DNA from 3 places in the Massilia sp. P1_C10 genome. Region 1 is predicted to be linked to each of the others. Evidence: predicted binding sites of a transcription regulator. Region 1 holds the regulator's gene; each other region holds the start of a gene.
What was found. The regulator sigma-54, encoded in region 1, starts transcription at its own class of promoters, with help from an activator protein. The targets are predictions, from matches to a motif close to TGGCANGNAANCTGCTTT.
Positions count from the first base shown of each region.

Region 1 (7,687 bases):
CGGACTTGCTGTTCCCTATCCCGCGCCAGGGCAAGCGCGACGAATTGCAGCTGCAAGGCACCCTGCCCTTCTTCGGCGTCGATATCTGGAACGCTTACGAAATTTCGTGGCTGAACATGCGCGGCAAGCCGCAAGTCGCGATCGCGACCATCGTCGCGCCGGCCGACACGCCGAATATTATCGAGTCGAAGTCGTTCAAGCTGTATTTAAATTCGTTCAACCAGACCCGCCTGGCCAACGAGGAGGCGCTGCTCGCGCTGTTGCGCGAAGACTTGTCGGGCGGCTTCGGCGCGCCGGTGCAGGTCACGCTGACCTTGCCGGAACAGTTCGAGACGCTGAAGATGGGCGAACTCGACGGCCTGCTGCTGGACCGCCTCGACATCGAAGTCGACCAATACTCGCCGATGCCGTCGCTGTTGTCGGCCAGCCACGACGAGGCGCCGGTCGAAGAGAAGCTGGTGTCGCACCTGCTGAAGTCGAATTGCCTGGTCACCGGACAGCCGGACTGGGCCAGCGTGCAAATTCACTACATCGGCCCGCAGATCGACCAGGAGGGCCTGCTGCGCTACCTGATCGGTTTCCGCGAGCACAACGAGTTTCACGAGCAATGTGTCGAGCGCATCTTCGTCGACATCATGCGCAGCTGCAAGCCGCAAAAACTGGCTGTGTACGCCAGATATACCCGCCGCGGTGGGCTTGATATTAACCCCTGGCGTACCAACTTTACCAGTGGGCGCCCTCCCAATCTGCGTAACGCGCGTCAATAGACGTTTGACACAACTCAACGATGCCAACGCCCCGTATTGACGTTATTACCACATTGGGAATAGCGTGATCAAGGGGCGCAGGCCGTGTTGTTGAACAGTTGCGGCGCCAGAATTCGCATGCCACGGCCGGGAAACAGGCCTATAATTCTGGCTCGCAAGCACCTTTGTGCGTCGCACCATCGATGGTCTTATGACGAACCTTAGCAAAATTTTATCTCTCGAGAACGTATTGCTCGATCTCGAAGTGTCCAGCAAGAAGCGCGCTTTCGAGCAGGCAGGACTGATTTTCGAGAACAACTGCGGCATCGCCCGCTCGACCGTGTCGGACAACCTGTTCGCGCGCGAGCGCCTCGGCTCCACCGGCCTGGGCCATGGCGTCGCCGTGCCGCACGGCCGCATCAAGGGCAGCAAGAGCCTGAAGTCCCCGCTGGCCGCATTCGTGCGCCTGGCCGAACCGATCCCGTTCGAGTCCCCGGACGGCCTGCCGGTCAACCTGCTGTTTTTCCTGCTGATCCCGGACCACGTCACCCAGCAGCACCTCGAGATCCTGTCCGAGATCGCCGAAATGTTTTCCGACGACGCCATCCGCACCGCGCTGGCGACCGATCCCGATCCGAAATCGGTGCATGCGCGCATCGTCAATTGGCAACCTAGCCTGCAAGCCTTGGGTTAAACTTCCGGTGCCGGGCGCCTTGCCGCCCTTCACTTTTCAGAAGACCCGTTCATGCTGCAAACCCCGCTGACGATCCAACGGCTGTACGACGACAACCGCGAAAGCCTGCAGCTTGGCTGGTTCGCCGGCTTTCCCGGCGGTGAGCGTCTGATCTCCGGCGACGTGGCTTCGGCGGCCGACCAGGTCGGCCACCTGAACCTGATCCACCCCGGCCGCATCCAGGTGTTCGGGCACCAGGAACTCACTTACTACCACCGCCTCAAATCGAGTTCGCGCAGCCACGTCATCGGCGAGCTGATTGCGGGCGGCCCGCCGGCGCTGATCATCGCCCAGGGCCTCGACACGCCGCCCGACATCCTCGCCATCTGCGACGAGCAAAATATTCCGCTGTTCTCCACGCCGCTGCCGGCCGCGCAAGTGATCGACTACCTGCGCGTGTATTTGTCGAAGAAACTGGCGCAGCGAATCATCATGCACGGCGTGTTCATGGACGTGCTGGGCGTGGGCGTCCTGATCACCGGCGACTCGGGCCTGGGCAAGAGCGAGCTGGGTCTCGAGCTGATCTCGCGCAGCCACGGCCTGGTGGCCGACGACGCGGTGGAGTTTTCGCGCATCGCGCCGAACATGATCGAGGGACGCTGCCCCGCGCTGCTGCAAAACCTGCTCGAGGTGCGCGGGCTGGGCCTTTTGGACATCAAGGCGATCTTCGGCGAGACCGCGGTGCGGCGCAAGATGCGCCTGAAGCTGATCGTGCACCTGGTGCGGCGCAGCGCGCTGGAGGAGGAAGTCGAGCGCCTGCCGTTCATGTTCCCGACCGAGGAAGTGCTGGGCCTGCCGGTGCGCAAGGTCGTGATTCCCGTGGCGGCCGGCCGCAACATCGCGGTGCTGCTGGAGGCCGCGGTGCGGAACACGATTCTGCAACTGCGCGGCATCGACACGCTGCAGGAATTCATGGAGCGCCAGCGCCAGGCCATGAGCGGCGACTGAAACACGGCGCCAGGTCCGGCGGACCTGACCCCAAACAGCAGCTTGCGGTATCATCAATACATGCGCATCGTACTCATCACCGGTATCTCCGGCTCCGGCAAGTCCGTGGCCCTCAACGTCCTCGAAGACGGCGGCTACTACTGCGTCGACAATCTGCCGCCGGCCCTGCTGCCGCAGCTGGTCGACACCCTCCATGCCGAAGGCAGCGAAAGCCTGGCCGTCGCGGTCGACGCGCGCAGCGCCGAGTCGCTGGTCGACCTGCCCGCCAACGTGCGCATGCTGAAAGACCAGGGCCATGACGTCAAGGTGATGTTCCTCACCGCGAACACGCATTCGCTGGTGGCGCGCTTTTCCGAGACGCGCCGCAGTCATCCGCTGTCGCACGAACTACGCCCGCACGCCAATCCGGCCGCGCGCCGCACCCTGATCGAATGCATCCTGGAAGAGCGCGAGCGCCTGTCGGCGATCGAGCAGCTCGGCCACGTGATCGACACCTCCGAGCTGTCGGCGAGCAAGCTGCGCGCATGGATCAAGGAGCTGGTGGAGATCGAACGCGCGCCGCTGACGCTGTTCTTCGAATCGTTCGCCTTCAAGCTCGGTGTGCCGCTCGATGCGGACTTCGTGTTCGACGTGCGCGCGCTGCCGAACCCCTACTACGACATCACGCTGCGCCCGCTCACCGGCATGGACGCGCCGGTAATCGCCTTCCTCGACGCCCAGCCCAGCGCGGCCGAGCTGCTGGAAGACATCCGCGTCTTCATCGAAAAGTGGCTGCCGTCGTTCAAGACCGACAACCGCAGCTACCTGACCGTGGCGCTAGGCTGCACCGGCGGCCAGCACCGCTCGGTGTACATGGCCGAACGGCTCGCGGCGCATTTCAGCCCGACCGAACGGGTCGTGCTGCGCCACCGCGAACAGTCTTAATTCCCCAGGTCGCGCAGCGGGTGCGCCCGCTCCGGCCAGGGCGAGTCGAAGAAGCGCGCGACCATCTCGTCGGTCACTTCGGCCAGCGTCGGCGGATTCCATTTCGGCTCGTTGTCCTTGTCGATCGCCAGCGCGCGGATCCCTTCCAGCACTTCGCCATGCTCGAAATTGCGGCGCACCAGGATGCGCTCGAGGCGCAGGCAGTCGGCCAGGCTCATGTCCGCGCCGCGGCGCAGCAGCTCGATCGTCACGCGCATCAGCAGCGGCGAGCGCTTCTTCATCGCGGCCAGCGCCTTCTGCGCGAACACGCTGTCGTCCGACTCCAGCGACGCCATGATCGCTTCGACAGTCGGCGCGCCGAAGTGGCGGTCGATCGACGCGCGCTCCGTTTCGAGCGTGCCGACGCCTGCCGAAAACGGCGCGGCAAACTGCGTAATCGCCGCGCGCAGCTCCGCGCCTGGCGTCTCTTCGATCAGCTGCGCCAGCGCGGGCATCTGCGCCTGCGGCACGAAGGTGTCGGCCAGGCCGGCGTACAGCGCATCGGCGGCGCGCACGGTCAGGCCGGTCAGGCCAAGGTACAGGCCAAGCTTGCCCGGCGCGCGCGCCAGGAAGTAGCTGCCGCCCACATCCGGGAACAGGCCGATGTTCACCTCGGGCATGGCCAGCTTGGTGCCGTCGGTGACCACGCGCAGGCCGGTGTCCGGGCCCGCTTCGGAGATGCCAAGGCCGCCGCCCATCACCACGCCGTCCATCACCGCCACATACAGCTTCGGGTAGAAGTGGATCAGGTGGTTGAGCGTGTATTCCTCGGTGAAGAAGTCTTCCAGCGAGGCGCTGCCGCCGGTCGTCGGCAAGGTGCCGACGTCGTGGAAGTAGCGGATGTCGCCGCCGGCGCACAGCGCCTTGTCGGTGCTGCTGCGCAGGACCACGGCGTCCACCGCGGGATCGTCGCGCCACGCCAGCAGCACGTCGGACAGCGCGCGGATCATTTCCAGCGACAGCGAGTTGAGCGTGCGCGGGCGGTCCAGGGTGATGATGCCGGTGCGGTTGGCGATGCGGGTTTTGACGAAGTCGGTCATGGTCGGGATCGTGGTCGGAAAGGGCGTATTTTAACGCAGGCGCCAGATACAAAAAGGGCGCCGACGGCGCCCTCGCTTTCAGGTGATGCCGGCCTTATGCGGCGGCGGGGAGCTCCGGCTCTTGCAGATGCTTGATGGCCTGGTGGTTGTGCTCCTGCACTTGGGATTTGTATTTCATGACTTGTCGATCGAGCTTGTCGATCAGGCTGTCGATGGCAGCGTACAGGTCGTGTGACAGGCTGGCGACATTCACGGTTTTACCCGGCAGCCTCAAGTTGATCTCGGCTTTTTGCCGTTTTTCTTTTTCAGTCAGATTATCGACGGTGAGGATCACGGCGATGTCGATCACTTGATCGAAATGACGCTTCACTCGCTCCAGTTTGTTCTGTACGTATTCACGGATGGCTGGGGTCACTTCAAGATGATGTCCACTGATTGTGAGATTCATACACACTCCTTTGATGATGTCGCTACCTGTTCGTGCGTCATACGCGCAGAGGAACAGCGTGTGAGGTCGATCTACAAACTTTTACGGAGGGCCACTGGCGGTATCTTGAGCGCTTCACGGTACTTGGCGACCGTGCGTCGTGCAATAACCATCCCCTGTTCCCCCAGCATGTCTGCGATCTTACTGTCTGATAAAGGGTTTTTAGGGTCTTCGGCTCCTGTGAGTTGCACGATGAGTGCCCGTATCGCCGTGGAGGATGCTTCTCCCCCTGCTTCGGTGGCGACGTGGCTCCCAAAAAAGTATTTCAACTCAAACATACCATGCGGCGTGAGCATGTATTTTTGGGTTGTCACACGAGATATCGTACTCTCGTGTAGACCCAGTGTATCAGCAATTTCGCGCAGCACAAGTGGACGCATGGCAACCGCGCCATGGCTGAAAAAGTTCCGTTGCCGCTCGACAATCGCCTCCGCCACGCGCAGGATCGTATCGAAGCGCTGGCGCATATTCTTGATCAGCCACTTCGCTTCCTGCAGCTGCGCGCCCAGCTGGCCTTCGCCCTTGCCGTTCTTGAGCAGGTTGGCGTACATGCTGTTGACGCGCAGGCGCGGCATCACTTCCTGGTTCAGCGAGACGGTCCAGCCGTTCTTCGCGCGCCGCACGATCACGTCCGGCACCACGTAGTCGGAGGCGCCGGTGCCGAATGCCGCGCCCGGATGCGGATTGCAGTTGCGGATCACGGCCTGCGCCTCGCGCAGGTCCTCGTCGTCGCAGTCGAGGGCTTTTTTCAGCTTGTTGAAATCGCGCTGGGCGAACCAGGCCAGGTGCTTGCAGACGATGTCGAGCGCCATGCGCCGCGTGACCAGCGGCACGCCGGGCATGCGTTTGATCTGCAGCGCCAGGCATTCGGAGGCGTTGCGCGCGCCGACGCCCGCCGGGTCGAAGCTTTGCAGCAGCGACAGCGCGGTCTTCAGTTCGTCGAGGTCGAGTTCCAGCTCGGGCGGCAGGCGCTCGAGGATCTCTTCGAGCGACTCGGTCAGGTAGCCGTTGTCGTCGAGCGCGTCGATCATCAGTTCGACCAGCGCGCGGTCGCGCGTGCCCAGCATGGCCAGGCGCATCTGCTCCATCAAATGATCGCGCAGGGTGGTCGCCGACGCTTCGATCTGCGGCCGCGAATCCTCGTCGTCGGGGGTCTTGTTGCGGCCCGCCTCGCCCCAGTCCTCGCTGTCGCCGCCGGCCGCCTCGGGGGTTTCGCCGTCGCCCCCGCCCTCGCCTTCGCCGGCGCCGGGCGCCTCGCCGCTGCCCTCGCCCGGCGGCGCGTCCTGCGCGCCCGGCTCGGACGGCGCTTCGCCCGGCGACGCCGGCGTGCCGATGGCGCCATCGGCCAGCAGGCGCACCGAGTTGTCGAGCGGGTCGTCGAGGCGTTCGAGCAGCGGATTATCGGACAGCAGCTGCGTCAGTTCCTGTTGCAGCTCGAGCGTGGACAACTGCAGCAGACGGATCGACTGCTGCAGCTGCGGCGTCAGCGCGAGGTGTTGGGAAGTCCGTAGTTGCAGTGACTGTTTCATGGCTTACATGCGGAAATGTTCGCCCAGGTAGACGCGGCGCACCGATTCGTCCGCGATGATGTCGTCGGGACGTCCCGAAGCAAGCACCGCACCCTGATTGATAATATACGCGCGATCGCAGATGCCGAGCGTCTCGCGCACGTTATGGTCGGTGATCAGCACGCCGATGCCGCGCTCCTTCAGGAAGCGCACGATGCGCTGGATCTCGATCACGGCGATCGGGTCGACGCCGGCGAACGGCTCGTCGAGCAGCACGAAGCGCGGATTGGTCGCCAGCGCGCGCGCGATCTCGACGCGGCGCCGCTCGCCGCCCGACAGCGACATCGCCTGGTTCTCGCGCAGCTTCTCGATCTGCAGGTCGGCCAGCAAGGTATCGAGGCGCTCGTTGATCTGGTCCTTGGTCAGCGATTTGCCGTCGACCTTCTGCAGCTCGAGCACGGCGCGGATGTTGTCCTCCACCGTCAGCTTGCGGAACACCGAGGCCTCCTGCGGCAGGTAGGACAGGCCGAGCACCGCGCGGCGGTGGATCGGCAGGCTGGAGATATCGACGCCGGAGATGTCGATCGAGCCGGCGTCCGACGGCACCAGGCCGACGATCATGTAAAACGAGGTGGTCTTGCCGGCGCCGTTCGGGCCGAGCAGGCCGACCACTTCGCCGCATTCGACCTGCAGCGAAACGTCGCGCACCACCAGCCGCTTGCCGTAGCTCTTTTGCAGGCCGCGCACGATCAGGGTGTTACCGCAGGATTTTGTATCCATCATTGCTTTCCCGCCGGCGCCGGCGCGGACTTAACGGGAGGCTGGATCGTGATCTTGACCCGTCCGCCGCCCGGTTTCGATTCGCCGGTATTGGTGTTCTCGACCCTGGAAAATTCCTTGCGGCTGTCGTAGGAGATGAAGGCGCCTTCGACTTCGTCGGCGACCCGCGCGCCTTCCAGCTTGGTCAGCTTGGCCCGCGTGTACATCTTCAGTATCTCCGCCTTGTTGTCATACTCGATGCGCTCGGCCTCGCCCTCGACCCAGAAATCGCCGCCATCGCGCTTCTGGCGGAAGGTGGCCAGGCCGCCGGCCGACGCGGTGAACGTGACATAGCTGAACCCTTCCGGGTCGGTGCGCATGACCGCTTTACCGGCCTTCATGACCAGCGTGCCGCGCGTGAGCTGGACGTTGCCGACGAGGGTGCGGATTTGCGTGACGTCGTCCACCGACCCGGAATCGGCGGTGATCTCCGTCTTCTTGTT
Region 1 is NZ_JBFUAC010000008.1:151,086-158,772, forward strand. It holds gene queF (NADPH-dependent 7-cyano-7-deazaguanine reductase QueF) at 1-767, shown strand, start outside; gene AC1D02_RS17620 (PTS sugar transporter subunit IIA) at 958-1,440, shown strand; gene hprK (HPr(Ser) kinase/phosphatase) at 1,492-2,427, shown strand; gene rapZ (RNase adapter RapZ) at 2,488-3,351, shown strand; gene AC1D02_RS17635 (enoyl-CoA hydratase/isomerase family protein) at 3,348-4,430, opposite strand; gene hpf (ribosome hibernation-promoting factor, HPF/YfiA family) at 4,525-4,878, opposite strand; gene AC1D02_RS17645 (RNA polymerase factor sigma-54) at 4,950-6,446, opposite strand; gene lptB (LPS export ABC transporter ATP-binding protein) at 6,450-7,205, opposite strand; gene lptA (lipopolysaccharide transport periplasmic protein LptA) at 7,205-7,687, opposite strand, start outside.

Region 2 (7,687 bases), on a different contig from region 1:
GCCTCGGCGACGGACGTGAGCGGCGTGAAGTTCGACGAGTCGGCCAAGGTGGCCGGCAAGGACCTGGTGCTGAACGGCGCCGGCCTGCGCACCAAATTCATCATCAAGGTCTACGCGGCCGGCCTGTACCTGACCGAAAAGAAGAACGCCGTGCCGGAAGTGCTCAAGCTCGACGGCCCGCGCCGCATGCAGCTGGTGATGATGCGCGACATCAGCTCGGAAGACTTCGGCCAGGCCTTCATGACCGGGCTGGACCACAACATCGACGCCGGCGAAAAGAGCAAGTACGTCAGCCAGATCAGCAAGTTCGGCGAGCTGTTCGGCAGCATTCCCGGCGTTAAGAAGGGCGACAGGCTGAACATCGACTGGATTCCGGCCAGCGGCACGGTGATCGAGCTGAATGGCAAGAAGCTGGGCGAGCCGATTCCCGACGCCGGCTTCTACAATGCGGTGCTGCGCATTTGGCTGGGCGATCGTCCGGTCGACAGCAGCCTGAAGCCGCAACTGCTGGGCGCCGCCCGCTAAGCCAGCAGAAGGGGGACTAGTTGAAGGGGGTCAGGTCCGCCGGACCTGACCTCAGCCCTTGGGCCGCGGCTCGTGAATGACATCGTAAAAGCAAAAAGCGGCGCCCGGTTTCCCGGCGCCGCTTTTTGATTGGAGCGTGGCCAGCTTAGCCGCGCGCCATCATCGCCCGCAGTTCTGCGGCGTGGCTCGGACCCTGCGACGAATTGATCATCCGTTGCATCAGGCGCGCGTCGCGCAGTTGGCGACGGGCGAGCAGTTCTTCCTTGGTCAGGCGGGGGCGCACAACCAGCACCAGCGCGCGGGCGATACCCGTCAACAGTGGCTTGAAGAACATGGCCAGGCCGGCGAACGCCGACAGGCCGATAACGCCCCGGATCACTGGCATGACCGGGACGTTGGCGGAAGTTTGAAACAGGCTTGCGGAGAAAGACACGATATTCCAGTAAGAATTAGTTGTTGGGCAGAACTATAGTGCAGCGCAACATATAAATCTAATTCCGTTTTCTGATACCGATTATATTGATCGTGAATGGATTTCGGGTATATTTGAGTTTCCGAACCGATCTGCCGACCATTCCATGAGCTTCCTGACGCTAGACCTCAACCTCCTGCGCGTTTTCGACGCCGTCATGACCGAACAGAACCTGACCCGCGCCGCCGGCCACCTGGCGATGACCCAGCCGGCGGTGTCGAACGCGATCAAGCGCTTGCGTGAGAGCCTGGGCGACGACCTGCTGATCCGCACCGCCTACGGCGTCAAGCCGACCCCGCGCGCCGAGCAGCTGTGGCCGGCGGTGCGCTCGGCCCTGTCCGGCCTCGAAGCGGCGGTGATGCCGGAAACCTTCGACGTCTCCAAGACCCACGCCACCTTCCGGATGGCCATGGCCGACGCCACCGCCGCGTTCTGGCTGCCGTCGCTGATGCGCGCGATCGAACTCGAGGCGCCGGGGGTGAATGTGCGCATGGTGCCGCTGACCACGCGCGAGCCGCGGCCGATGCTGCTGCGCGGCGACGTCGACCTTGCCGTCGGCTTCTTCCCGGGCGTCGCGGCGCAGCTGTCGTCGGACACCAGTTCACCGATCCGCCATGAGCGCCTGTATTCGGGGCGCTACGTCTGCGTGATGCGCAAGGACCATCCGCTGGCCAAGGAAGAACTGACGCTCGACCGCTACTGCGCGGCGAACCACCTGCTGGTGAGTTTTTCCGGCCGCGCGCACGGCCTGTCCGACGAGGCGCTGGCGCAGCTGGGCCGCGAGCGGCGCATCCTCCTGACCGTGAATCAGTTCTTCACCGCCGGCCGGGTGGTGGCCAATTCGGACCTGATCACGGTGCTGCCGAAGCACCTGATCGCTTCGACCGGCAATGCCGACGCGCTGGTGTGGCGCGAGCTGCCGTACGACCTGCCGCCGGTGAACATCGACATGCTGTGGCATGAGCGCGACGCCCGCAGCCCGGCGCACGTATGGCTGCGCAAGCACTTCCAGGCGATGGACCTGACGACGTCGGAAGCGCACAAGGTATAGCGCGTTCGGGGTCGCCCGGCGGGTCAGACCTTAGTTTGGAAACAAGCGCCACCATGAAATTTGGAAATTCTCTGGTCAGCGCCAACCTGGCGGAGCTGCATCGGCGGCCGTTATAACCAGCTCGACAAAAAAGTGCATTAAGGATATAAATCGCAATATTGCTTGTTTTTTCTGTCGTGGGGAAATGTATGCTTATCGGTCGAAACTTCATACTGACTGGGTTGGCGTTGTTGCTGCAGGCGACCCCACTGGCCGCGTTGGCGCAGGGCACGCCGGCCAGCCCGGTGGAGAAGGCCAAGGTCGTGTCCCGGCTATACCAGGCAACTTATGGCGCGCAGTTGCGCTGCGACGCTACCCCGCAGTGGGCAAGCCTCGGCAACACGTTGCGACGATTCCATACCACCTACCCTGAACTGATCCAATTATTGGACAGCTCGCCTCACCTGCCTGCGGCCAGAGATAATTTCCATGATTTCCTTGTGGCGAACCCGCCGGCGAAGCTCAATCAACAGGATCTGACGCGGGAGTGCGAAGCGCTGGAGGCGATCCTGCGCTCGCTGATCGATGGTCCGGGCGCGCGTGATGCGGTGGCGGGATACGTCGAGCTGCTCAAAAGCTGACCGACGCCCCTGTTGAAACGCGCTTTATCCCACGCGGCGTGATTTACCGGATCGGTAGCTTGGTCGTATTCTTGACCTCTTCCATCACCGCGTACGTGTGCGTCTCGCGCACGCCTTTCTGCAGCAGTGTCTTGCCGAGCTGCCGTACGACCTGGCGGCGGTGAACATCGACATGCTGTGGCATGAGCGCGACGCCCGCAGCCCGGCGCACGTGTGGCTGCGCAAGCACTTCCAGGCGATGGACCTGACGACGTCGGAAGCGCACAAGGCGTAGTCGAGGCTGGAAGGTCCCGACCATCCACCGACAGGGCACATATGTCGTAGGTGTTTTCGCATAAAAGCACCAAAGCGGTGGGTTCGGTAAAGTACGCCGGTCGCACAACAAGCTCCACCTTATTCACCGCTCACTTATTGAGGTTGGTTCCCGTACGGTCTGGGAACCTTTTTTCGATTGCGCTTGCAGAGCGCCGGGTCGAAAAAGCCAGCGACGCTCTGACCGCTGGCGTATTCCTGCGCTGTCGCGGTCAGGATTTGAGCTTGCGCCGGCCCACCGCTGCCAGCCCGGCCAAACCCAGTCCCAATAGTGCTAACGAACCTGGCTCTGGCACTTGCACTGTCATGTCGACCTGACCGATGAGCTCTTGCCGGCTGTTGAACGCCAATAAGATGAAGTCATACAGGCCAGTCGCGTTCGCATTGATGGCGCCGCCCGGCGTGTTCCCAAACGTAAAATTTTCGGAATTCTGAACGCCCGCCAGGCCGTCCGTCGCGTTGTCGGGCCAGTAGGAGAGCGGATCGACGTAATAGAAATTGGTGCCGGCAGTCGCATCGTGATCTACGCCAAGCAGGAATGAATAGCCCGTCAGGGCACTTCCATCGAGTGTATGAATCGAAAATTCATAGTTCCACTTGGCTTTTGGAGTGCCGCAGCCAACGTTGCAGAATCCCGCCGGCACGCTGTACACGCCGGTGGAGCCATCGATCAGCACCGGACCGACCGGAGTGCGATTCTTGGCGCGCAGTGCCAATTCGAGGTTGTTCCCCGTCGAGATATTAAAGTTGCCGTTCGGGTTCCCCGCACCGAAGTACACGCCCGGAGGAACATTGATCGAACCATAAGTTTCTGCGCTGATTGCGGCAGACGATACGACAATTGCGGCGAATGCCAGTAATGCATGAAGCTTGCCCATTTCCCGGTCTCCCTAGTATGTTGTGACGTAATTGCCCCGATTTTTATAGCAAAAATAGCAAAAGCAACATTCATGCCACACAATTTATGATTGTGTAATCAGTGCGTTAGTCGTCACTAAGTGCGATAGGGCACAGACTATGTAAGATTTTCCGACAATCAATTGCGCGCGCTGCCGGAAACTTTCGCTCAGTCAGAGGAAAGAAGCCGGCGAGGGACTTGCAGGAACGGCATGTAAGCATGCCAGTCGAACAGCAGCGAAAACGCCACGTGGATCGCGGGGGACGACAGCAGCGCCAACATCAGATAAGGAAGCGTCGCAGTACACCCATCAATACCAGCCGGCCTGTCGACGGAAAGCGGCCGCCAGCACATCCCGCATCGGAAGTCTGGGGCCGCACTTGCCGCTTGGGCGAGGCAAAACGCCGGATCAGCCCGAAAACGATCACCGAGACGAGCACGAAGATCTGCAACCGCTGCGCTGGTGCGACCGAGCTGTCCCTTTTGTTGTCTACCGAATCGGCAGCTTGGTGGTGTTCTTGACCTCTTCCATCACCGCGTACGTATGCGTCTCGCGCACGCCCTTCTGCAGCAGCGTCTTGCCGAGGAATTCGCGGTATGCTGCCATGTCCTTCACGCGCGCCTTGACCAGGTAGTCGAAGCCGCCGGCCACCATGTGGCACTCGAGCACTTCGGGGATCAGCTGCACGCTGTTCTTGAAGGCGTCGAACACTTCCGGCGTGGTGCGGTCGAGCACGACCTCGATGAACACCAGCAGCGAGACGTCGAGCAATTGGGGATTGAGCTGTGCCGTGTAGCCCATGATGTAGCCTGACTCGTGCAGCTTGCGCACCCGCTCCAGGCAGGCGGCCGGCGACAGGTTGACCCGTGCGGCCAGTTCGACATTGCTGATGCGGCCGTCATTTTGCAATTCGGCGAGGATTTTCTTGCTAATCTTGTCCAGCATGTCAGGCTATCTCCCAAGATAAATATTATTTGGTGAAATTGTCTCACCAAAAACTATCTATTGCTAGTATTCCTTAATACCAGAATTAATCCAGAAGAAATCCCACTACAATCGAATCAATTTTTTCGCGCAGCCGATCGCGCCGTCCTTAGCTGACCAGGGACGGCGTTTGGTGCTGCGCGGCTGTGTTTGTTAGCTATTTTCCATCAAAGAGTCATTTATGCAAACTGCCGCGTTCCCGGCCACCTCCTCCGCCCCGTTTTCCGCCCTGCTGGCCGAAGTCAAACCCCAACAGAGCGCGCTGCGTTCGGCCATCACCGCGGCCTACCGGCGCGACGAGACCGAGGCGGTCGAGTGGCTGCTGGCGCAGGGCGCGCGCGCCAATGCCGACGCGGCGCCGCTGGCGCACCGCCTGGTCGAGCAGGTGCGCCTGAAACGCACTCGCGCCTCGGGCGTGGACGCGCTGATGCATGAATTCTCGCTGTCGTCGGAAGAGGGCGTGGCGCTGATGTGCCTGGCCGAAGCGCTGCTGCGCATCCCGGACAGCCAGACCGCCGACCGCCTCATCGCCGACAAGATCAGCAAGGGCGACTGGCGCAAGCACCTGGGCGAGTCGCCGTCGCTGTTCGTCAACGCGGCCACCTGGGGCCTGCTCATCACCGGCAAGCTGGTGGGCACCAGCAGCGAAGCGGGCCTTGGCTCGGCGCTGACCAAATTGATCGGCAAAGGCGGCGAGCCGCTGATCCGCAAGGGCGTGGACCTGGCGATGCGCATGCTGGGCAACCAGTTCGTCACCGGCCAGACCATCGACGAGGCGCTCAAGAACAGCCGCCCGAATGAAGCGCGCGGCTACCGCTATTCGTACGACATGCTGGGCGAAGCGGCGCTGACCGAGCACGATGCGCTGGCCTATTACAAGTCCTACGAGACCGCGATTCACGCAATCGGCAAGGCGTCCAACGGCCGCGGCATCAACGACGGCCCGGGCATCTCGATCAAGCTGTCGGCGCTGCACCCGCGCTACAGCCGCGCGCAGCACAAGCGCGTGATGGAAGAACTGCTGCCGCGCGTGCGCACCCTGGTGCTGCTGGCGAAGCAGTACAACATCGGCATCAACATCGACGCCGAGGAAGCCGACCGCCTCGAGATCTCGCTCGACATGATGGAGGCGATGGCCTTCGATCCCGCGCTGGCCGGCTTCGACGGCATCGGCTTCGTGGTGCAGGCATACCAGAAGCGCTGCCCGTTCGTGATCGACTTCCTGGTCGACCTGGCAAAGCGCAGCGGCCGCAAGTTCATGGTGCGGCTGGTGAAGGGCGCGTATTGGGACGCCGAGATCAAGCGCGCGCAAGTCGACGGCATGCCCGGCTTCCCGGTCTACACGCGCAAGGTCTACACCGACGTGTCCTACCTGACCTGCGCGCGCAAGCTGCTGTCGGCCGCCGACACGCTGTATCCGCAGTTCGCCACGCACAACGCGCATTCGCTGTCGGTGATCTACACCTGGGCGAAGGCCGACGGCATCACCAATTACGAATTCCAGTGCCTGCATGGCATGGGCGAGACGCTGTACGACCAGGTCGTCGGCAAGGAAAACCTCGACAAGGCCTGCCGCATCTACGCGCCGGTCGGTTCGCACGAAACGCTGCTGGCGTACCTGGTGCGCCGCCTGCTGGAAAACGGCGCCAACTCGTCCTTCGTCAACCAGATCGTCGACCAGAACGTGTCGATCGATTCGTTGATCGCCGATCCGTTCGACGCGGCGCGCGCGCAGGGCGCCCAGCCGCATCCGGGCATCGCGCTGCCGGTGAAGCTGTTTGGCGACGAGCGCAAGAATTCGTCCGGCATCGACCTGACCAATGAAGACGTGCTTGCGCAGCTGTCCTCCGTGCTGGCGCAGCCGCGGACGTACGAAGCCGCACCGCTGATCGATGGCGCCATCAGCCCGTCGGCCACGCAGCCGATCAAGAATCCCGCCAACCACCTGGACGTGGTCGGCCAGGTGCGGGAAGCGACTTCCGCCGATGTGGAAACCGCGCTGTCCGCCGCCGCCGCGTACGCGATGGACTGGCAGACCACGGCGCCTTCGCTGCGCGCCGATACGATCGCGCGCGTCGCCGACCTGTTCGAGGAAAACTGCCAGGAGCTGATGTCGCTGGCCGTGCGCGAAGCCGGCAAGTCGCTGCCGAACGCGATTGCCGAAGTGCGCGAAGCGGTCGACTTCCTGCGCTACTACGCGCAGCAGGTGCACAGCACGCAGAACGTGCTGGCGCTCGGTCCGGTCACCTGCATCAGCCCATGGAACTTCCCGCTGGCGATCTTCACCGGCCAGGTCGCCGCGGCGCTGGCCGCGGGTAACGTGGTGCTGGCCAAGCCGGCCGAACAAACCCCGCTGATCGCGCACCGCGCGGTCGAACTGTTCCACCAGGCCGGCATCCCGAAAGGCGCGCTGCAGTTCCTGCCGGGCCGCGGCGAAGTGGTCGGCGCCGCGCTGACCGGCGACGCGCGCGTGCGCGGCGTGATCTTCACCGGCTCGACCGAAGTGGCGCAGTTGATCAACAAGACGCTGGCGAAACGCTCGCTGGCCGAGAACAACGAGCTGCCGCTGATCGCCGAAACCGGCGGCCAGAATGCGCTGATCGTCGATTCGTCGGCGCTGCCGGAGCAGGTGGTGCAGGACGCCCTGAGCTCCGCGTTCGACAGCGCCGGCCAGCGCTGCTCGGCGCTGCGGGTGCTGTTCCTGCAGGAGGAAATCGCCGACAAGACGATCCGCATGCTGAAGGGCGCGATGCAGGAACTGCGCGTCGGCGTGCCGGACCGCCTGTCCACGGACATCGGCCCGGTGATCGATGCCGAGGCGCGC
Region 2 is NZ_JBFUAC010000003.1:330,448-338,134, reverse strand. It holds gene AC1D02_RS09185 (chalcone isomerase family protein) at 1-525, shown strand, start outside; gene AC1D02_RS09180 (hypothetical protein) at 671-910, opposite strand; gene AC1D02_RS09175 (LysR family transcriptional regulator) at 1,104-2,048, shown strand; gene AC1D02_RS09170 (hypothetical protein) at 2,237-2,668, shown strand; partial or broken gene AC1D02_RS09165 (ArsR family transcriptional regulator) at 2,712-2,807, opposite strand; partial or broken gene AC1D02_RS09160 (LysR family transcriptional regulator) at 2,805-2,942, shown strand; gene AC1D02_RS09155 (PEP-CTERM sorting domain-containing protein) at 3,193-3,858, opposite strand; gene AC1D02_RS09150 (Lrp/AsnC ligand binding domain-containing protein) at 4,369-4,824, opposite strand; gene putA (trifunctional transcriptional regulator/proline dehydrogenase/L-glutamate gamma-semialdehyde dehydrogenase) at 5,045-7,687, shown strand, end outside.
Region 2: AC1D02_RS09155 (PEP-CTERM sorting domain-containing protein) is a predicted target of sigma-54. The motif match lies at 3,919-3,936, and genes of this name have one in related genera.

Region 3 (7,687 bases), on a different contig from region 1:
ATCGTATCGGTGCCGGCGGGGATGCTGATCAAGAAGATCGGCTACCAGAACGGCGCCGTTACCGGCCTGGCCATCGCGGCCGCCGGCTGCGCGCTGTTCTATCCGGCGTCGACCAGCGGCTATGCGCTGTTCCTGCTCGGCTTCTTCGTGCTGGCTGCCGGCATCACGGTCCTGCAGGTGGCGGCCAATCCATACGTGACGGTGCTGGGCGACCCGCAGACGGCATCGAGCCGCCTGACGCTGACCCAGGCCTTCAACTCGCTCGGCACCACCGTGGCGCCGACCTTGGGCGGCATCCTGATCCTGTCGGGCAGCGTGTTGAGCGTGAGCGAACTGGCTGCGCTGCCGGCGGCGCAACAGCTTGCGTACCGCGCGACCCAGGCCGCGAGCGTGCAGGGGCCTTACCTTGCGCTGGCCGGCGCTCTGCTGGTGCTGGCGCTGCTGTTCGCGTTTGCCCGCCTGCCGAAGATCAGCCACGAGGAAGACACGGTGCTGCACCTGGACGCCAACGCCAAGCACTCGGCGCTGGCCCACCCGCACCTGTTCATGGGCGCGATCGGCATCTTCCTGTACGTCGGCGGCGAAGTCAGTATCGGCAGCTTCCTGATCAACTTCCTGGGCGAGCCGGGCATCGCCGCGCTGACGCCGGCGGCCGCGGCGCACTACGTCAGCTACTACTGGGGCGGCGCGATGGTCGGCCGCTTCATCGGCTTTGCCGTCATGCGTTACGTCAGCCCGGGCAAGGCGCTCGCGTTCAATGCGGCCTGTTCGATCGCGCTGATCATGGTCGCCATCTTCGGCCACGGCCAGGTCGCGATGTGGTCGATCCTGGCGGTCGGCCTGTGCAACTCGATCATGTTCCCGACCATTTTCAGCATGGCGCTGCACCAGCTGGGCAAGTTCACCGGCCAGGCATCGGGCATCCTGTGCATGGCCATCGTCGGCGGCGCCCTGGTGCCGTTCGCGCAGGGCCTGTTGGCCGATACCATGGGCTTGCAGTGGTCGTTCATCGTGCCGGCCGCGTGCTACACCTTCATCCTGTATTTCGGCCTGCGCTTCGCGGGGCTGTACAAGACGGCCGCGTAACTCACCAATGTTGGTGCGTCCGAAAGCCTGGCTCGTATCGAGCCAGGCTTTTTTTATTCCGATACCGGCGGCGGATCATGGCCACATGCAGGGCGATGAGTGCCTGCGCCAGCTAGCGCAGGCAATGGACGCGGCGGCGTCGCGTTCTCGCTCAGCGTCGACGGCGGCGCAGGCTGAGAGCGCAGCCAGCCAGTCCGAGGGCAAGCAGCGCAATACTCGATGGCTCGGGAACGCGGCCCACCGGCTCTGCAAACAGAAAATCGTCCATGACCACGATGTCGTCGTTCGGGTTGCCCAGCACCCCGTTCGAAACGATGGTATTCCGGCCCGACGTGAGCCTGACCCGGCTGATCCTCTCGCCGGCGCCGGCAACTCCGCCGACGAAGCTCAAGCCCTGGTTCCCTGCGACCAGTGCGTTGCGCGAAAAAATTTCCACGTTGTTCTGGTCGAAGAATTGGATCATCGTCTGGCCGGCCACTTCCACGTCGACGAAAATCGCGGCGAATGCACTGGTGGTGGCGGCGTTCGTCGTGCCTGGTTCGAAGAAGGAGACATCCGTGATGTTGCTGTTGACCGCGGTGAACAAGCGCTGCGGACTGAAGGTCTGGAAGTCGTTGGGAAAGCCGAACAGGACGGGCGTGCTCTCTCCGGCATTGGCACTCACGAGAAAGCCCGTGCCGGGGGTAGCCAATACCGCGCCGCGCGGCGAATTGACGTTGAAAAAGTTGCCAGGCAAGGGATTCGGATCCGCAAACGCGCCGGGCACGCCGTCCCAGTTGATTTCACGGCGCAGTCCACCGAAGGAGCCGTTAGCGCCGGCAAACGTGCCCCCGCCCACCGCGGCACGAAAGGCGTCGCGCGTCGGGGTGATCGCCGCGGCATTGCTGCCGGCGGACTCGAAGGTGATAAATCCTGCCCAGGCCGACGGGACCGTCAACAATATCGACAGGAATGCGGAAGCAATGGGTAGTTTCATAAGAGTTCCCGGTTCAAAAATCGTGGAAGAATTCTCCCAATTTTCTACTTGTCACTTTGGGAGGAAGTGAAGGAGGACCGGCCGTTTGGCGTGCATCCTGTCCCCGGATTCGGCACGCAATGATCGGAGCATCAATCGTGCCACTGGGGGCCAATCTTCCTAACTCGCTGTATTCGTTGCGGATTTTTTCCGGGGCCCGAAGTTGCGGAGGCGATCGCGCGAGTGCCTGTAAGGTTTTTCGACAGCGCAGGCTCGCAATCCGGCCTACTGCAAAGGCGGCAACGCCCGTTGACGCGACGCCAGCATCGCTCCCGCTGCCAGGGCCAGCGCGGAGAATATCAGCCCCCGCTGAAGGCCGCCGGGGCCGTCCGCGATCCATCCGATTACCGATGGGCCGATGATCTGGCCCAGCGCGAACACGACAGTGAAGGCGCCGATTCCGGCCGACCACGCATGCTGGGGCAGGTTGTGGCGTACCAGCGCGGTGGTGGAGGCGACCACCGATAGAAAAATCGCGCCGAACATCACGCCGGACGCGAACACCAGCGCTGGCGCGGCCGTCAATGCGGGCAGGATCGTCGCCGCGCCCAGCAAGGCATTCAGGATCGCGAGCGACTGGCCGCCCTGGAAGCGGTCCAGCATGCGGGCCCAGATCCGGGACGAGGCGATCACCGCCAATCCCAGCACCGAGTAGAACCAGGTGATGGTGGCGGCTCCCATTCCCTGCTCCTTCAGCAGGGCGATGACGAAGGTCATATAGCCGATATAGCCGACGCCGAACATGAAGTATCCGCCCAGCGCGAATCCGAAGGGCCGCCATCGAAACTGCCCGTGCGCGCCGGGCGGCGCGGCGGCGCCGTCGATGTGGCGTGCCGGCAGCGCCATCGCCAGCGTTGCCACCAGGCAGGCGGCGCCGAGCGCGACCCAGGCCCACTGCCACGCATGGGCCGCTCCGTGGGCGGTGGCGGCCGACAGCGCGCTGGGCACGAGCAGGGCCGACGCGACGATGCCGACCCCGGTGCCACCGTAGTAAATGCCGAGCAGCAGGCCGGCCTGGGCCGGATGCAGCGAACTCAGGCGCGCGGCCAGCACGCCGCCGGAGACGAAGATGAAGGCGCTGGCGATGCCGGCCAGGATACGTTGCAGGATCAGCAGGTCGGCGGCGACGACGAAGCCGGACAGCATCATGAACAAGCCGGCGAGGACCGCGCCGCCGATCAGCGCCGTGTGTGCGCCGCAGCGCCGCATCAGCGCCGGGGTGATCAGCGCGCCGAGAAAATAGCCGAAGGCGTTTCCGGTGTTCATCGCGCCGGACAGCAGGTAGCTCCAGTCGAGGTCGGCGCGCATCGGCGGCAGCAATAGCGCGTAGGAAAAACGCGACAGTCCGAGCGAAATCGCCGCGCCCAGCGACAAGGCCAGGGCGGTCAGGAACGGCCTGCGCAACGCTAGGGAGCGCGCGGGGGCGGAAGGCTGCAGCGGGGGCATCAAGTTCGCGGTCATGGGGTTCCGGCGCGTGATTTACCATTTGCCAATAAATGGGCTGACCTTGATTCTATAGCTTATTGATATCCACAACTTTCCGGCGACGCGCCCGGCCCGCGTCGCTCTCCGATTGCACGCGGTTTTACAAATGCTTTCGATTGAAACACTTATCACCTTTCGCGTGCGCGCCTCAGCAAGTAGCCTAACGGACTCGGCTATAGCCAGCATCGCCTGACTGTGTTTGCGGGAGCCGTCGCGTTTCGCGCGATGGCGCCACCTGTGCGCATGGCGGCCCGGCGAAGGCGCGCCGCGCGACAGCCCGCCCGCCACTATTCATCAAAAGGAGTCTCCCTTGTCCGACCTAAAAAATGTCCAGCCCGAGACGGTCATCAAAGTCATCGGCGTTGGCGGCGCCGGCGGCAATGCCGTCAACCACATGGCGTCCGCAGGACTGTCCAACATCGAATTTATTTGCGCCAATACGGATGCCCAGGCGCTGTCGAATACCCGCGCCGAAAAACGCATCCAGCTCGGCGAGAGCGGCCTTGGCGCGGGCAGCGACCCCGTGGTGGGCCGCGAGAACGCGATTCGGGAGCGCGGCGCCATCGCCGACGCGCTGCAGGGCGCGCACATGGTGTTCCTCACGGCGGGCATGGGCGGCGGCACCGGCACCGGCGCCGCGCCGATCGTCGCCGAAGTGGCGCGCGAACTGGGCATCCTGACCGTCGGCGTGGTGTCGAAGCCCTTCGAATTCGAAGGCGCGCGGCGCATGCGCGTGGCCGAGGAGGGCATCGCGATGCTCGCCAAATGCGTCGACTCGCTCGTCATCGTCCTGAACAGCCGCCTCGAGGAAGTGCTGGGCGACGACATCACGCAAAAGCAGGCGTTCGCCGCGGCCGACGAGGTGCTGAGCAAGGCGGTGTCCGGCATTGCGGAGATCATCACCGTGCCCGGCATGGTCAATGTCGACTTCGAGGACGTGCGCACGGTGATGCGCCAGACCGGAACGGCGATGATGGGCTCCGCGCAGCACAGCGGCGACGACCGTGCGGTCAAGGCGGCCGAAGAGGCGATCTCCTGCCCGCTGCTCGACGGCTCGAACCTGCACGCCGCGCGCGGCCTGCTGGTGAATATCGCGGCGTCCGAGGAGACGCTGAAACTGCGCGAGACCAAGCAGGTGATGAACGTGATCTGCGCGCAGACCGGCGACGACGCCATCATCAAGTTTGGCGCGGTGTTCGACGATACGCTGGGCGACGCCATGCGGGTGACGGTGGTGGCCACCGGCTTGAACCGGCCGCCGGAGGTTGCTGCCAGCCCGGAGCTATCGCCGATGGCGCGCTCGGCGCCGGGCGCGGGCTATGGGCCGGGCGCGCCAAACCCGGTTCGCGGTGGCGGGCAGAGGGAGGCGCCGCCACAGTCGATGCTGCGGCAAAGTGCGTTCCAGGCGGCTGTCCAGGCGGCGTCGGCCCAGCAAGCGCTACGGGCAGGGATGGCGCCGCGCCAGGCTGCATCGAACGCCGGCGAAGATGCACAACGGGCACCGGCGGTGGAGGTCAGAGGGCAGCGGGCGTGAGCATTCAGCGTCGAAGCGTGCGCGGGCTCATTCACGGGCCACGCGATGCGCCGCGCCGCGAACCGGCGGCGCCGCCGCAGTCCGCTACTTGGGCCGGATTTGCCCGCGAATCTCCCCGGCGGGATACGCCGCGCTGTGAACGTTGAAGTAGTAGTCGCCCGCGCGCAGCGACGCCAGTTGGGCGTCGGTCAGCGTGGCCGTCGTGCTCCAGACGCCGCTGCCAGGCGCCGTTTGCGTCAACGGGAAAATAATCGGTCCGCTTACCCCGACGGCGCCCATGTGGATGTGCGCATCCGTGCCGGCGATGCCGGCGGTCGTCACCGTGGCGGTCATGGCCCGCGTGGCGGTGTCGACCGATAGCGTGCCGGTCCCGGTGGCGCCGCTGGGGTTGGGCGGCACCTCGCTGCTGCCGACCAGGGTGGCGCTGTACTGCTCGGTCGTCGCCGATGGCGGCGTGGTCGCGGCCGGCGGCATGTATGTCGAGTCCGAACCGCCGTAACCGCCGCCGCAGGAAGCGAGCAGCGCGAGTGTCGCTATCGGAAGAACATGCGTGATAGTGAAGCGATGAAGTTTCATGACGAACCTCTCGATCTGATTGAAGAAGGGTGCGTGCTGCTCGGCGTTTGAGCTCCGAACGGTCGCCGCACACCCTGTTAATCCTCGTTCGATCGCAGTCGGTTCACTTTCAGTGGCTATTTCGATACCTGGTTACTCGAAGCAATTTGCTCTTCTCCCGGGGAAATGACGAGCAAGCAGCGTCGGAACGTCCGGCAAACAAACAGGCCGCAGTCCTTTTCGAAATTGTTCGCCGAACGAGCCTCAGGTTCGGCCATCCGGGTTTGGGCTGCGCATCTGTCCCAACAGGACTTTGGTCATCGCGCCAAGTACGAGGACTCCAATTCCGAGCACGCCCCAGAGGATCATCTGGCGTTTCTGCGCCGATGTGCCTGCCAGCGCCGCGGTGCTGGGCGCGCTTGCGGCCACGCGTTGCTGCGTGACGGGACCGACGCTCGCTTGCTCCAACGCGGCCAGTTCCTGACCGGAGAAACCCGGCGCCACTTTCGCGATGTCGACCTCGACCGGCGGTGCGCCGGCGCGGCCCACCGCCAGGGTATATGGACCGTTGCCGTTGGCGAGAAACACCAGCGTTGCCGGCTGCCACGATACGCGCAGCGATGGCGGCGATGCGAGGGGAGTTTGCGGTCGAAGCACCCACTCGGCCGCGTGCGCGTCGTTGAGATCGAGGTCGCCCGACCGGCGCGTCCGGCCCGACTGGGTGATCTGGTAGAAAGTGGCGCCGAACGCCGGTTGGAATTGCCAACTGTTGGGCTGGCCTTTTTTGATGGCCGGCATTTCGACGTAGTGTCCAACCACGGCGGGCATGACCACGTTCTGCTGCGCGAACTGCAGCGCGAACGAGCGCACCGGCATCGCGATCGCCACGGGATAGAGCAGGTCGCCGACAAATTTCCCCGGCTGCGGCGCCACCGTCATGGATTCGAGCGGCGCCGTCACCGCGGTGCGCGACCGGACTTCGGCCTCGATGGCGGCAAATGCGACGGGCGCGCCGTCGCGCCAGCTCAGGCGGGCATAGCGGAATGCCCGCGGCTCGAATTCGATGCGGTCGTTGGCCAGCGCCTTGGTGTCGGCATTGGTCAGCCAGCTGACCACCGACTCGCCCAGGCTGTCCCATTGCTTCAGGTCGTCGCTCACTTCCAGCTCCACGCGCGCCGTGTAGTTCGACACGTCCTTCGGCAAGGCCAGGCGCAGTGCCGACAGTTGCGCGGGGGGCTGGCCGGCGCCGGCCGCCGCGCCCATGTCCAGCACCAGCGCCGCCAGCTCGCTGCTGGCCGGCGCGGCGCCGGTGACGCGCGTATGGACTGACACCAGAGCGCCGTCGGCCGAGGTGCGGATGTCGAGGCCCGCATTGGCGGCGCCGGCGCGACGCTCGGCCATCAGCGGGAAGATCGTCGCCGGCACCGTGCGCACGCTCACCTTGGCCTCCGATTCGGGCATGATCAGCGCGTAAGGCACCTTGGCGCCGCGCCCGTCGAACAGGCGCAGGTCCGCGAGTCGGGCGGAGCGCGCGCCAAGATAAACATCCTTGGGCAGCCGCAGCTGCACCAGCGCGTCCTTGCCGTTGACGGTCACCGGCATCGCGTGCGAATACTGTTGCGCGCTGTCCGCAGTGGTGTCCGCGGCGAAGGCGGACGGCGCAATCAACAGGCCGGTGAGAAGCCACAGTGGTCGAATCTGATTCATCGGGAGCCTCCAGGTTGGTACAGGGCGGTTCATGCCGGTGTGGGTTCAGCTTGCGGCGCCGGTGCCGCGGGCCGCGACGGATACGGCGCCAGATAGCCGATGGCAACCATCAGCGCTCCTACGCCGACAAACGAGACGATGCGCGCCATGCTGCCGACATTGGCCAGGTCGGCGATGAAAAGTTTCGCCACCACCAGGCCGAGCAGGACTGCCCCGAGTATCCACAGGCGCGGACGCGGCGCCACCGTGCGGGCGCGCCGCATCAGCACCAGCGAGGTGATGCACCAGGCCAGCGACAGCATCGC
Region 3 is NZ_JBFUAC010000009.1:36,736-44,422, forward strand. It holds gene AC1D02_RS18270 (sugar MFS transporter) at 1-1,086, shown strand, start outside; gene AC1D02_RS18275 (PEP-CTERM sorting domain-containing protein) at 1,238-2,062, opposite strand; gene AC1D02_RS18280 (YbfB/YjiJ family MFS transporter) at 2,327-3,562, opposite strand; gene ftsZ (cell division protein FtsZ) at 3,897-5,120, shown strand; gene AC1D02_RS18290 (CHRD domain-containing protein) at 5,205-5,519, opposite strand; gene AC1D02_RS18295 (hypothetical protein) at 5,452-5,619, shown strand; gene AC1D02_RS18300 (DUF3999 family protein) at 5,940-7,382, opposite strand; gene AC1D02_RS18305 (DUF2339 domain-containing protein) at 7,412-7,687, opposite strand, start outside.
Region 3: AC1D02_RS18275 (PEP-CTERM sorting domain-containing protein) is a predicted target of sigma-54. The motif match lies at 2,188-2,205, and genes of this name have one in related genera.